One region of the Chitinophaga agri genome, then DNA from elsewhere that is predicted to be linked to it. Evidence: riboswitches for the same ligand, from Rfam matches in the RefSeq annotation. Region 1 holds a riboswitch; the other holds the start of a gene.
The links. Region 1 has a riboswitch for cobalamin ahead of GWR21_RS02610 ((2Fe-2S) ferredoxin domain-containing protein). Riboswitches for the same ligand answer to the same signal wherever they lie in the genome.
Positions count from the first base shown of each region.

Region 2: it holds a riboswitch for cobalamin, as region 1 does, so the genes downstream of both, GWR21_RS28840 (TonB-dependent receptor) here and GWR21_RS02610 ((2Fe-2S) ferredoxin domain-containing protein) in region 1, are expected to answer to the same signal.

Region 1 covers NZ_CP048113.1:675,619-682,875, reverse strand. The annotation lists gene GWR21_RS02625 (cobyric acid synthase) at 1-1,194, shown strand, start outside; gene GWR21_RS02620 (pyridoxal phosphate-dependent aminotransferase) at 1,191-2,219, shown strand; gene cbiB (adenosylcobinamide-phosphate synthase CbiB) at 2,198-3,142, shown strand; cobalamin riboswitch at 3,201-3,399, shown strand; gene GWR21_RS02610 ((2Fe-2S) ferredoxin domain-containing protein) at 3,540-3,899, shown strand; gene GWR21_RS02605 (HoxN/HupN/NixA family nickel/cobalt transporter) at 3,909-4,745, shown strand; gene GWR21_RS02600 (SDR family oxidoreductase) at 4,752-5,594, shown strand; gene GWR21_RS02595 (sirohydrochlorin chelatase) at 5,591-6,523, shown strand; gene cobI (precorrin-2 C(20)-methyltransferase) at 6,527-7,237, shown strand.
Region 2 covers NZ_CP048113.1:7,318,841-7,326,097, reverse strand. The annotation lists gene GWR21_RS28850 (caspase family protein) at 1-1,580, opposite strand, end outside; gene GWR21_RS28845 (alpha/beta hydrolase family protein) at 1,577-2,416, opposite strand; gene GWR21_RS28840 (TonB-dependent receptor) at 2,723-4,969, opposite strand; cobalamin riboswitch at 5,139-5,330, opposite strand; gene GWR21_RS28835 (hypothetical protein) at 5,423-5,812, opposite strand; gene GWR21_RS28830 (alpha/beta fold hydrolase) at 6,072-6,404, opposite strand; gene GWR21_RS28825 (alpha/beta fold hydrolase) at 6,401-6,916, opposite strand; gene GWR21_RS28820 (GlxA family transcriptional regulator) at 7,110-7,257, shown strand, end outside.

The DNA.
Region 1 (7,257 bases):
GGTAAACCTGTCGGCAGTCAGACTGCGTACGATTACTTTATGGGTAATAATAAACAGGAGCTGTTTAAGGAGGCTAAAGCGGCTTACGACAGATTAAGCGACCGGCACAACCCTGTTGTTATGGAAGGCGCCGGCAGCATCAGCGAACTAAACCTCAAACACCGCGACATCACCAACATGCGCATGGCACAGCACGCGCATGCGGACGTATACCTGGTTGCAGATATAGACCGCGGTGGTGTATTCGCCAGTATATATGGTACCATTGCCCTGCTCACGCCGGAAGAAAAACAACTCGTCAAAGGTATTATCATCAATAAATTCAGGGGCGATGCCCGGCTGTTCGATAGTGGCAGGACCATGATCGAAGACCTCTGTCACGTACCGGTGGTCGGTGTCGTACCCTATCGCAAAGACATCTATATAGAAGAAGAAGACTCCGTCGGACTCGAACATAAACATAATAAACTGGCGACCGGCAGGATCAATGTGGCTGTCGTATTACTCAACCGCCTCTCTAATTTTACCGATTTCAATGTACTCGAAAGAGATGAACGGGTACACCTCTTCTATAGCAACAATCCGGCTGATATAGAGAAGGCCGACATCATCATTATTCCCGGCAGCAAAAATACCATCGCTGATCTCATTGATATTAAAAACAATGGTGTTGCCAAAGCCATCGTGCAGGCTCATAAAAATAACAGAACAGTCATAGGCATCTGTGGTGGCTACCAGATGATGGGCCAGGTCGTAGAAGATCCGCAGCACGTGGAAGGCCCGGTAGAATCCATGCCGGGACTGGGTCTACTGCCGGTTAGGACCACGCTGACAGAACACAAGGTGACGGAACAATGCCGCTTCTTTTATAAAGGGAACACCCGCACCTGCGAAGGATACGAGATTCATATGGGACAAACCACCTCCACCGGTGAAGCATTTCCACTGAACCAAACAACTTCCGGACATCCTGATGGGTATCAACTCAGTGACCGCTGCTGGGGTACCTATATACACGGCATACTTGATAATGCCACGGTAATAGATGACCTCCTGCTGCCCTATACAGACAAACAATCGGCCTCCTTTGATTACGCCGCATTCAAAGAAGAACAATATGATAAATTAGCTGCCCACTTGCGCGAACATATCGACATGGATTATATTTACGGCCAATTAAAGCAACAGTCATGATCAACGGGCATGGAGACGACAGGTATTTATTCAATTATCCTGTCAAAGCCGATTTCAGCTCAAATGTATACTATGAAGGATTTGACAGCGGATTACAACAGCATCTCACGGAATGTCTCTATAAACTGAATAATTATCCGGAAGCCAATGCCCAGCGACTGCAACAGGCACTGGCCGGCTGGCACCTGCTCACACCCGGACAAGTGCTTGTGACGAATGGCGCTACGGAGGCGTTCTATCTTGTTGCGCACGCCTTTCGCCAAAAGACGGTTACGATCGCTGTTCCCGCTTTCGCGGAATATGAAGACGCCTGCCAGACCAACGATCTGACGGTCAGGTATGTTCCCTACGATGACCTGAACGCGGGCACCCGTTTTGATACAGACCTGGTATTCTTCGGTAACCCGAACAATCCTACCGGAGCTATACTGACGCGGGACACGATCACGCAGCTACTCACCGCCCATCCGAAAACGATTTTCGTCATAGATGAAGCCTACGTTGACTTTACAGAAGCGGTGATTTCGATGGCCGGCGCCATTGACCGCCATCCCAATCTGATCATCATCAAATCACTCACAAAAACATATTCCATCCCCGGCCTGCGCCTCGGATACATCCTCAGTAATGCGGCACTGATCAGCAAGATCCTGGCTTCCAAAATGCCCTGGTCTGTCAATGCCCTGGCCATAGAAGCGGGTCTCTACATCGCAGCACACAGGGATACACTCAAGCTGCCTGTCAGCCGCCTCCGGAAAGACACACAGGAACTGATGGATCAACTACGTTACATGCAGGAATTCAGTGTCTGGCACACACACACGAACTTCTTCCTCTGTATGACGCACCGGTTCTCTGCATCATTACTCAAACAATACCTGCTGAGCAATCATGGTCTGCTTATCCGCGACGCGTCCAACTTTAAAAGTCTGTCTACACAACACTTCCGGATCGCTACACAACGGCCGGAGGACAACCAATTACTGATCAAAGCCCTGAACACATGGATCAACGGTTTCTCCTGATCATTATTCCTTTAGTGACGGGCTATCTGCTGGACCTTGCGCTGGGCGATCCCCGCTGGCTGCCACACCCTGTCCGCCTTTTCGGATCCATTATCGCCAGATGCACCGCTACACTTAATAAAGGCGAATACCGGTTCATCAAAGGTATGTGGATGACCCTTGCCCTCTGTATCGTCACGGGCGGGCTCTTTTATGGCGCACAATATCTGTTACTGCAATTACAGACACCCATTTTTTATTACCTGTTCACCAGCATATTTGTCTTCTATGGTTTGGCGAATAAAAGCCTCTTACAGGAAGGCAAAGAGGTTTTTGACACATTGGCTACCCAGGGACTGGAAGCGGGCAGAAAACGACTGTCCTGGATCGTAGGCAGGGAAACAACGCACCTGCGTGAAAACCAGATCCGTACGGCCGTATTTGAAACCCTTTCTGAAAACCTGAGCGACGGTGTCATCGCGCCTTTGTTCTATTATGCCGTCGGAGGCTTACCGGCCATGATGATTTATAAGATGATCAACACCCTTGACTCGATGATCGGTTACAAAAAGGAGGAATTCTTCTGGTTTGGGAAGTTCGCCGCCCGCCTGGATGATGTGGCCAACTTTATCCCGGCCCGTATCACGGCCGTGCTGATGGTACTGGCCACCTTCAGTAAACGGGGGCTGATCTATATCTTTAAATACGGTAACCAGCATGCCAGCCCTAACTCCGGGTACCCCGAGTCCGCTCTTGCCGGCATATTGCATTGCCGTTTCGGCGGCCCCAACACCTACCATGGGCAGGTAGTTGTCAAGCCATATATTGGGGAACATGCCAGGGACCTCGCCCATGAGGAGCTACGCAAAGTCATGTATATCAATCATGCAGTGACGTTGCTGACCCTCGTGATCATTACCGCCCTTTATTATTCATTAGCATAACTAACTGATTAACTGTACGCTGCTTTTATCTACTGATAAAAAAAGTAAATAAATACCTACATTTGCTACGGTTTTTGGTTTTCAGCCGCTCACAAACCGGTTGAAATTAAAAGGGAATTTGGTGTGATTCCAAAACAGTTCCCGCTGCTGTAAGTTCTGTAACAGCTTTTAACTGATGCCACTGTCCGCCTGTCGGCGCATGGGAAGGCGTTAAAAGTAGAACGAGTCAGAAGACCTGCCAACGACTATGTTTATCCAACACTTCGGGAAAAAAGTGGAAGGAGTACATTCCGCAGTTTGCCATCCGCACACCTGCACTTGTTTCCTTTCTATTTCCGGGGGTCTTGTTTAATCATTAACGGGTAATTAATGTATTAAATCAAAAGTAACGACCAGCATGGCAATCAAAGACCTGACGAAAGTTCAGAAAATCCTCTTTATCTGTAATGGCGGCACCTGCAGCAACAAAGGCGCAGATGAAACGACCATCAGATTAAGGACACATCTCTCCGAAAATGACCTGAACGATGAGATCCACACCGTCCGCACCAAGTGCCTGGGCCAGTGTACCTGGGGCCCCATGGTATTTATGCATCCGGAAGGCCTGTGGTATAAAGAAGTCTCTCCTGAAACCACCCGCGCCATCGTCGCAGAGCACCTGATGAAGAATGCACTTGTCATGGACCATGTACACTTCCCGGAAGCGGAACTGGTTGATGCGAAACCACTCTCCTATAACAGCCAGCCTAACGAATAAACGCATCTTATGGACATCCTGCAACAAGATCTGACCGGATTCATTGTCCTGTCTGTGCTGGGTTTAAGGCATGGTCTGGATCCCGATCATATCACGGTGATTGATAGCTACACCTACCGCCTGCATCTCCATAAAAGCAAATGGACCCGCTGGGTAGGCACCCTGTTCACGTTTGGCCATGGCATCATGGTCACGGCTATCGCGTTATTCCTGTGTATACTGAAGAACAACTTTGAGATACCTCCCGTACTGGATCTCGTCGTGGAATGGTTGTCTTCCGTGATGCTGCTGCTCATGGGTATTTCAAACCTGATCAACCTGTCCCGTAAAGACAATACGACCGTCAGCGGATTCCGTAAAAGACTGCTGCCAAAAGTGTTTGATAACAGTCTGAACCCATTCACCGTCATCCTCACGGGTATTATCTTCGGATTCATCTTCGATACCTCTTCACAGATCGCTGCCTTCGGGTATGCTGTATCTGTATCTAATCAATGGGTATACGCCATTATGGGTGGCATCGTATTCTCGCTCGGGCTGATCGCCACGGGCACCTGCGACTCCCTGCTGCTGAGCAAACTGCTGAAAACATTTGACCAGAAAAAGATCCAGCGTCATCGTTTTAAACTGAATGTCCTGATCACGATCATGTGTTTTGCCATTCCTTTGTATAAAATTGCAAGCACATGGAACGAATCACTCGAACTTAGTGATTTCCAGAATAATATTGTCGGACTGGTTTTTATTAGTATCATTATATCTTTATACGCGGAACTGTACCTGCGGCACCGGTATGCGAAGGCGGAAACAGTGATCGTCAGTGAACAGGTCCGCGCAGAAGATTAAATCAATATGAGCAACACACCGGAAAATACGATCAGCATCTTAGGCTGCGGCTGGCTCGGCCTCCCGCTGGCTGTCCATCTTGTAAAAGAAGGATACCTGGTGAAAGGCTCTGTCACGACGGACGACAAAATGAATGAACTGGCGGAACAACAGATCAAACCCTACAAAGTAATGATCACCGACGCCGGTATTGACAGCAATGACATGACAGGCTTCCTGCAAAGTCAGATACTGATCATTAACTTCCCTCCTTCCCGCAGAGAAGATGTTGTGTTGTACCATCAGGCACAGATGGCCCACCTCATAAAAGAAGTGGAGCACAGTCCGGTGAAACACGTGCTCTTCATCAGCTCTACTTCTGTCTACCCTGATGTGAATGGAGAAGTATATGAACATGAAGTAGCCATGCCTACAAAAGGCAGCGGCAAGGCACTGCTCACCGTAGAAAAAATGCTGCGTACCAATGTTCGTTTTATGACAACAGTGATACGCTTCGCAGGACTGATCGGTTACGACCGTATGCCTGGCCGTTTCCTGGCTGGCAAAAAGAATGTAGAGAACGGGGATGCACCGATCAATGTCATCCACCAGGACGACTGTATTGCGCTGATCCGGGAGATCATCCGGCAACAGGCATGGGGTGATGTATTCAATGCCTGCGCAGATGAACATCCCACCCGCCGGGAATACTACACCCAGGCGGCCGCTGTCGCCGGACTGGAACTGCCTACCTTCGCAGTCACCGCCGATCCGCATTTCAAGATAGTTAACGCTGACAAGATCAAACAAAGACTGGACTATTCGTTCAGGTACCCTGATCCGCTCAGCCTTTTACATAGTGGTATATGATGAAAGGGATTTTAATCTGTGGTCATGGCAGCCGCGACCCCGAAGGTGTCGAAGGCTTTAAGGCATTGGTAGCACTGATGCGCAACCGCTATCCTGACCGGATGGTGGATTATGGCTTTCTTGAATTTGCACACCCGGTATACGCTGCCGCCGTAGAACGTATGTACGTGGCAGGTGTACGGGAGATCATCGCTATTCCTGCCATCCTCTTTGCCGGTGGACATGCCAAAAACGACATTCCCTTCGAAATGAATACGCTGCAGGCACAATATCCTGATCTGCGGATCAGACTGGGCCGGCACATTGGTATCACACCTTCTATCCTGCAACTGGCAAAGAAGCTGGTAGAACAGGCGGAAGCTGCCCATCCGGCGATGGACAGAAAAGATGCCTGTCTGCTGCTCGTAGGCAGAGGTACGTCCGATCCGGATGCTAACTCCGATATTGTGAAACTGACCCGTATGCTGGGTGAAGGCCTGGGCTTCGGATTTACTACGACTGCCTTCATTGGCGTCACACAGCCTTTACTGAAAGATCACTTACCGATCATCGATCACCTGCCGTATAAAAGGATTGTCGCATTGCCCGTATTCCTGTTCACAGGTGTACTGCTTAAAAAGATCTATACACAGCTCGAAGAATTCAGTGCTATCACCAATAAAACAGTGATCGCAACTAAGTCCTTCGAATGCGATGAACTCCTGATGCAAACAATCGACGAACGTGTCAGAGAAGTCGAAGACGGTCATCCGAATATGAACTGCCAGTTGTGTAAATACCGTACGCAGATCATCGGTTTCGAGGATGAAGTCGGTAAAGAACAAACTGGACACCACCTGGCTGTAAAAGGTATCCTCTTTGAAGAAGATGAAAAACCTGGTGAAAAGAAAACCGTGTTCACAACCGTTAAAAAGATCCTCGGCATCTGATACATGAATAGACAGGGAAAGATATATGGCGTATCACTAGGCCCCGGCGATCCGTTGCTGATCACCGTGAAAGGCCTGCAAACATTGCAGCACGCAGATAAGATCTACTATCCGGGATCCTTGCTGGCGGATGGTCAGACCGCCAGTTATTCTTTGCAGATATTACAGCATTACCGGCTGGACGAAAAAAAACTCCAGGGGATGTTCCTGAAAATGTCAGACGACCGCCAGTCGGCTGAACAGACCTACGCGGAGACATTTCAGCTGATACTGGCTGATTATCAGAAAGGACTTCAGATAGCCTTTGTCAGTGAAGGGGATATTTCATTTTACAGCACCTTCGCCTATCTGCTCAAACACATTCAGGCGCATCAACTGGAACTGGAGATCATCGCCGGTGTACCCGCTTTTATACTGGGTGCTGCGGAGCATCAATCCTCTCTGGCCATACTCAATGAAAAGATCGCCATCCTGCCCAGGATGAAAGACCGGGACACGTTAGCACGTTACCTGGAAGAATTTGAAACAGTGGTCCTCATTAAAGTCAGAAGCATCCTGCACGAGATCCGGAGCCTGATCCAACAGACCGGCCTGCAGATAGTATACTGCGAAAGACTCGGTACGAAGCAGCAGTATATTACCACAAAGCTGGAAGATCTTGAAAACAGGGAAATACCATATTTCTCATTATTGATTTTAAAAACTAATAAATAATCGGGAATAAGCATCAGGAA
Region 2 (7,257 bases), 1.3 Mb from region 1:
CTGGCGATATCGGTACCTGCAGCTTCCAACGCAGCCGTAGCCAGGCGGCCGATGAGAAAATTGGGGTATGCTTTCCCGGCAATCTTTTTCACCGCCCGCAGGTACTCTATATCATCCGTAAGGTGATCAGTGGACCTGTAAGCCGTAATACCTGTCAATCTTCTTGAAATATACAATTCAAAATCGCTGTAGCTGATGTATTTAGCATCATCAATATACAACATAGGTAAGTCCTCCCCCAGCGTTCTCACTGCTTCCGGTCTGCTACCGATCAGTATCCTGATGCCGGATACCTTGCTGAGTGGTTTCAACAGCTGATTACAGATACGCTGAGGATCTACTGCTTCATCGAGTGCATCCATCAGCATAAAATAGTCCCCTCTCGTCTGCAGTTGTGCCAGCACCGCTTCCATTTCCGGTTTTACCGCTATCGCATCTGCTATAATATGTAAAGTATCATCAGGCGTTTTACCCCTTGCATGTATCGCAAGGTCCAGCCGGCGGAACTGCCGGACATCTTCTTTGTCAATAGTATACCTTTCTGTCAGTCCTGCTGCTATTTCCTGTGCCAGCAAGACGATTGCCGACAGTATAGTGGACTTGCCCGAACCAGCAGGTCCAGTCACGATCAGCATGGGATCAGCAGCCTTATCTTTCAGCCATACTGCTATCTCGTTCAGCAACTTTGTCCTTGCGGTGAAGTACCATCCGGATTCCACTTCGGCCGTTACTCCTCTTGCATTTGGCGCCCAGTAATTTCTGAACTCATTTATATTTATGCCTTTTAAGCATTGCAGCTCAGCAGGGGTAAAAGTTGTTGCCGCTACCGGCGTAGCAACACTATTTGCCTCGCAATAAGGGTTCGGAAAAAATTGCTGCACTTCATCTGCTGACGTCACATTTACAAAATAAGCTTTATAAGCGCCAAGCCGTTGGTTGATCGCCGCATTGATCTGATCAAAAAAAATATACTGCTGTTGCTTTGACTTTTGCGACAACTCTTCCAGTGATGCGAGGAGTGCATCAGACAACCCACCTGCCAGGGCAGGTTCATTAGGAAAAGAGGCCGCCAGGACATAATACATACCACTCCTGGAATCATGTGTAAAATAGCGACCTATCTTTTCCATTATCTCATTGGCACCGGCACCAGCGTAACAGGTATCAAGGATGAACAGTATCCGTTTGGTTCGCCGGTTTTCCCCGGAGGCCGTACGCCCTGCGACCATATCCGCCAGCTGACTGAAAAGAAACGCAGTAGCAGCATGCTTACCTGATCTATAATTACTGGTCCACAGATACAAACTTCCGCTATCGAGTATCTCTCCATGCCCCGTGTAATATATAACCACCCAGTCATCCCCACTTCGCTGCGGATCTCCGAGCCAGTCATCCAGTTCATCCCGTAGCTGATTAGAGGAAGGGTTATTACTAATATGCTCAAGTGCCAGTTCGTAGTGCATATCTTTTGAAAAGGCGGCTTTTATCTTGGCAACGACCTCCGTTAGCTGAGGGCGTTGTTCGTGGTCTGGCAGATATGCATACCGGGCTGTCCCTGCTGCGATGAGGATCTTTTTCATAAGTTAGCTGCAATGGTTTTAGCAATAGCAGACGAAGAGAGGTAATGCGTGCCATCGTGTGCATGCGCACCGTTGTCCACAACGATATCCGTGATACCAGGCCCAAAAAGCCCATCCAGTTTTTTATTCAACGCTACCAGGTCTGCCTTATCAGCAATGTTGGTCCAGTTCTTTACAGGCGGCCATGTGCCCTTACCTTTCTGAGGGGCGGGTCTTAACTTATCAAATATAAGGTTATTGATCCCCAACGGTGATCCCATGGTAATAAAACAAACCGGATGTTCAGGCTTACGGAACAGGCACTCATAAGCCACGACAGCGCCCAGGGAATGTCCGATAACAATCTTCACATCATCTGTAAATTTATTCATCACTTTCTCAATAACCGCCTCCCGTATAGCTTTGTCATTCATATAACGCACCACCTGTTTAAGGTCTCCCATCATCATGTGCTGGCTGATATTCACAAAGAACTTACTTCTGGATAACATCCTGATACCCCATTGTGCCCATTGCGGGGTGCCCAGATGCTGCTGCGCAAAAACTTCCCTGCCGGCGACTTTACCGGGCTCCTGGATGACGGCTTCTTCCAGCAATGCCTCCATCAGCGCTATCTCTTCTGTAGTCATATCTTTGGGATCATACTTATCATCGCCGCTGAGCAGATCCTGTTTTCTGAATAAATGGCCATAAAAAGGGCATACCAGGTCTTCCTTTACAATGTCTACATTAACGTTATGCAACCCTCCTGCGAGATAAGGCCACCATTCACTATGAATTACTTCATCTGCTTTATACTGCTGACCAATGCCATGAACGGCTAGTATACGGGGCATATCAATATAGTTTTAGATGTTGGGGGAATCTGTAAACAGTCAATGGTGTAATAACGTGGCTGACAGGGCAATAGTTTAAAATTATGCTATAATTCAAAAATCAACAATATTTTACCCTGGCACTTTAATGCTACCGGGATAACAACTAATAAAATATATGACTCCCTTATACCCGGAATCAGAAGACTATATCTACCAGGAATGTCAAAGATTCATGGGGGAAACTGAACAGCTGGCGCATCGTGCGCATATAAAGCGGGAATATCCGCCTGACCTTCCTTATAAAAAAGACCAGGCGGGAGGTGGTTATTTCTGTAGAGCGTATTTAAGCGTCAGTAAATAACTGCGTGTAATGCCGGGATAGAACTGGTTAGTGATGATGACATTAGCAAAATATCGCTTATTGACTACGTTATTTACATTCAGCCGCAGCCCTACCCTGCCTATCTGATAACCGATCGCGGCATCGGTCACTGTATATGCTGGTAATACATAAGTGTTGTTACTGTTTGCATAGGTATCAGACATATAATTAGCACCTATACCGGCGCTCAGTCCGCGTAATACCGTACGCTGCAACTGATAGTTGACCCATACGTTCGCCATGTGCCTGGGCGCCAGTGCCACCGTCCTGCCTGCGACAGGGTTGACGTTATCGCCGGCAAACGGCCGGTACTTTGCTATTGTGAAAGTATACCCTGCATTCACATCAAGACCGGCTAGTGGTGAACCCTGGAACTCCAGTTCGTAGCCTTTGGAATCAGCGGAGCCTACACGCTTGTATACACCCCCGGGTAAACTTTCCACCTGATTGTTCTTACGCATATAATAAACTGCTCCATTCAGTGCCCAGGTATTACCTAACTCCAGGCGGGTGCCCACTTCTGCCTGATATCCATCTTCCGGATCGAAGGTCTCTCCGTTAGGCGCTACTCTTCTTGATGGCTTGAAATAAGTGGAATAAGAACCGTATACCGACCACATTTCTGTTGGCTGATATACCAGACCTGCACGATAGGTAAATGCGGAAGAAGGGATATTCGTCTTTACTCCCTTATCTGTCACATGGTCTGCGCGATCCACCTTATTAGTAAAATAAGTTCCCCGGAAAATATCGTAACGTACACCTATCAAACCTTTCACTTTTTCGGACAACCTTACCCATTCCTGTGCATAGAATCCATGTACACGCTCTTGTGTAGCACGGTATTGCGTACGATAGTAATCAAGATCACCCTGATTCAGCACAGGATCCTGAACAGCTATAGTGGTATGTAGTCCTGCGCCGAAAATATTACCATTATAGGTTTTTCTGTCGAGGATGCTTAGCGAATAACCAACCAGTAATTTATGTTCAATACCACCAGTCTTCGTTGTATATGTCAGTTCCAGCTGGTTCTGCAGGGGTCTGGTCAGGTGATTAAAATATAATGGTGAGGAACGTGTCAATGAATCCAGTGCTTCGTTGAAGCGCAGTTCCTCTGTGGAAAAGTAGTCAATGTTGTCATCAGAATAGGACAGCTGATCAGACAACTGCCATGCTTCACTAAACTGATGTGTATAGCGTAGCTGGAAATCATAACGCGTGTTTTTCAGAAAGTCAGCAGGATCGTTATACCGCGTATTCACGTCCAGTCCCGGCGCCAATCTTCCTCCTTCCAGCATGGGGATACCTGCATCAGTGTCGTATTTATCTTTGTTTGCACCAACAGTGAAATAGAAGTTATCGCGGGCAGTAGGCGTGTATTCTAATGCCAGATAAGCATTGTTGGTATTGACACCCGACCGACGGTAACCATCTGTTTCAGAGAAACCCACATCAACGCGGTATGAGAGGGTACCAGATAACGGACCACCTGCACCCGCACGCATACGGCGGGTATTGAAGCTGCCATAGGTGGCGGAGAAATCAGCACGCTGCTCTCTGGTAGGACGCTTGCGCACCAGGTTGATAATTCCTCCCAGTGCAGAGTGACCGAATAATACAGATGCCGGGCCTTTTAAGACCTCGATGCGCTCAATATTAGCCAGGTTGGTGCTCGGTGCACTGGTAGAGATATTGTGACGTTCATCCCTTACACCATCCACCAGTAATACGAAGTTATTAAAACCGCGTACGGTAAAATGCTGAAAACCACCATAAGTATTATTGGCTCTTACACCAGTAGTATTCTTCATGGCATCACCGAGATCGTCTATGCCCCGCTGTTCAAGTGTATGGGCAGAAACAGCACTGGTGGTGAGCGGTATATCTCTTACGGGAACACCAATTTTGTTGATGCCGGTAAAGGAAGCACGCTGTGTGGTGCTAACGGTAACGGCCGACAGCTGCCTTGGCCGTCCTGTATCTGAAGTGAGCTGACCGTGCAAATGATCATTGGCAGGATGAGGTATGTGCTGTGCATGGCTGGGCGTAACAGGCAGCATGATCTGCATAAAGCAAAGCATCACACACATAGCAAATGACTGCTTACAAAAGGGAATACGGCGCTCAGGAACGAACACAGACAAAGGGTTGCTGTCCGGCGCAGCAATAGTTGTAGTAGTTTGCATTGATAAGTTGATAAAGAATAATGAAACATTGTTCTTCCAGACTTTACCATGCTGTCAGAGATGGATACAAGAAAGATTGAAGGCTTGCGTCAGTACATACCTAGCCCTGAAATAAAGCCACTCCGGACGCAAAACCTCCGGACCTAACGTTGCTTCATTCCACGAAAGCATTGCCAGCAAAGAAAAGGCAGGTCTCCTGACTTGTAACGTGACTGCCGTCCTTCCCATCCGCCTATGGCGAACAGTGGACATTCGGTGGCAGTAACTTTGTGTGTTACTTACAGTTGCGGGACAGTTCGTGATTTACACACGATTCCCTATTAATCTGCGGTTAAGCAGAACCTTTTCCCGTCGGGGGGAAAGAAAAAAGAACTGAACGGGCGCAAATATATGATTTTGGCTGGCAAGTACGCCCGGGTATTAAAATTTCCGGCTCATGCAGGAACATGGCTGCTACCTAAGCTTCCCTGATCGGAACACCATCACAACTCCTATTATCATTAACAATAGTATCGATCCTATCAGATAAAAAGAGGATCCCATCACCTCATCAGGATATAATACCAGTTCATGTCCTCTGAGATATCGCATATCCATGTATTCGCCGACAAAATGTTTGCTACAGAAAAACCGGCTGACATTTTTTTTATATGTCATACCATTATACTGAAAGGCCGCCTGTGACTGCAATGATTTTCCCCCTTCACAAAAAGTGGGTCTGTCGGTTAACAACATTTTCACTACTGTACCTTTCGTTGCCACCTGATACTGTGCTGCATAACGTGACGCAAAAAAGAAAATAGCAATGGCTAACACTACTGTAGCCAGGATGAATTTATTCATGGTCTGTTGATAAATACACGTCAAATATAGTCGATTTTACCTGGCTTTTACTAACGTATACAAATACACACACCGGCTAAGAATAGCCGGTGATCTGCTTAGACCTACAACTGTCTCAATTGCGCTAAACGCAGCAATTGTTACTGCTAATTATTTGATAACAAATATGGCATTAAATATCCGGTGCGTGTATTGCCGAACGAATGAAACGGGTATAATGACGTTTCAAACGGAAAGAACCTGTACTGAGTCGTGATGTCTATCTGTTGTCTATCATTTCCAGGATATATTGTACCGTAGCCACTGGTTGTTCTTCCGGCACATAATGTCCTGCATCTCCGACAACGATCACCTTCGGATCGGCCATCTGTTGCAACGCAGCGCCCATATACGCTCCCAGCGCATATTGTCCCCCCAGGGCCAATACAGGTATCTGTAAACGATGTACGCCCGCTTTGTTGACCTGCGCACTGGTGGTAAATGCCCTGTAATATTCGAAACCATATTGCAGACGCTCCTTCCCTGTGTAAGCGCGCACATATACATCCAGGTCTTCCTCGCTGATGGCCGTTTTCACAAAAGATTTATTCATGAAATACCAGGCCAGATATTCCTTCTCCCTGCCCACGACCAATGTTTCTGGTATATCGGCCACGGCGTGGAAATAAAACTGCCAGATCCTGCCTGCGTTAGCGGGTTTAAAGATGTCGTCAGACATAAACCCGGAATAGCGGCGTCAATTACTGTCAGCGTATTTAACTGCGCTTCATGATACAACGCAAAAGATACCGCGACCCAGCTACCCACATCATGTGATACCAGGTGTACCTTATCAATATGCAAATGGCTGATAAAACGACTTATGATACCAGCTATCGATCTGGTATCATAATATAATGCAGGGCTACTACCTCCGAGTCCGGGCAGGTCAACCGCTATCACCCTGTTATGTGCTGCCAGCAGGGGAATGACTTTACGCCATACGTAGGACGTCTGCGGCCAGCCATGCAACAGCAATATAACATCCCCCTGACCTTGTTCATAATAACAAAGCGTCGTACTTTCGATCTGCATAAATTTTGCTTCAGGCATTTGTGCTTTCATTGTGCTAACGGATAAAAATGTAAATAGTGCTACGAGTGAGCAACTGTCTCATGCAGTAAAATTATTCAGACAGCCGTTTGTATGGAAAGACAAAAAACAGGTAATTCCTGCCATTCCTGAACCACTAACTATATCTCTGATTGATGATGAGTAGCGAAGAAAAACATATTGTCATACTGGTGTTACCACCGGTATGGATCTCGCACTCGCACTGGTAGAGGAAGACACGGGTAAAACTTTCGCGCTGCAGATAGCCCGGCAGATGGTACTGTTCCTGAAGCGACCGGGCAATCAGTCACAGTACAGCACCATGCTGGCGGCTCAGGAAACAGATCATACCC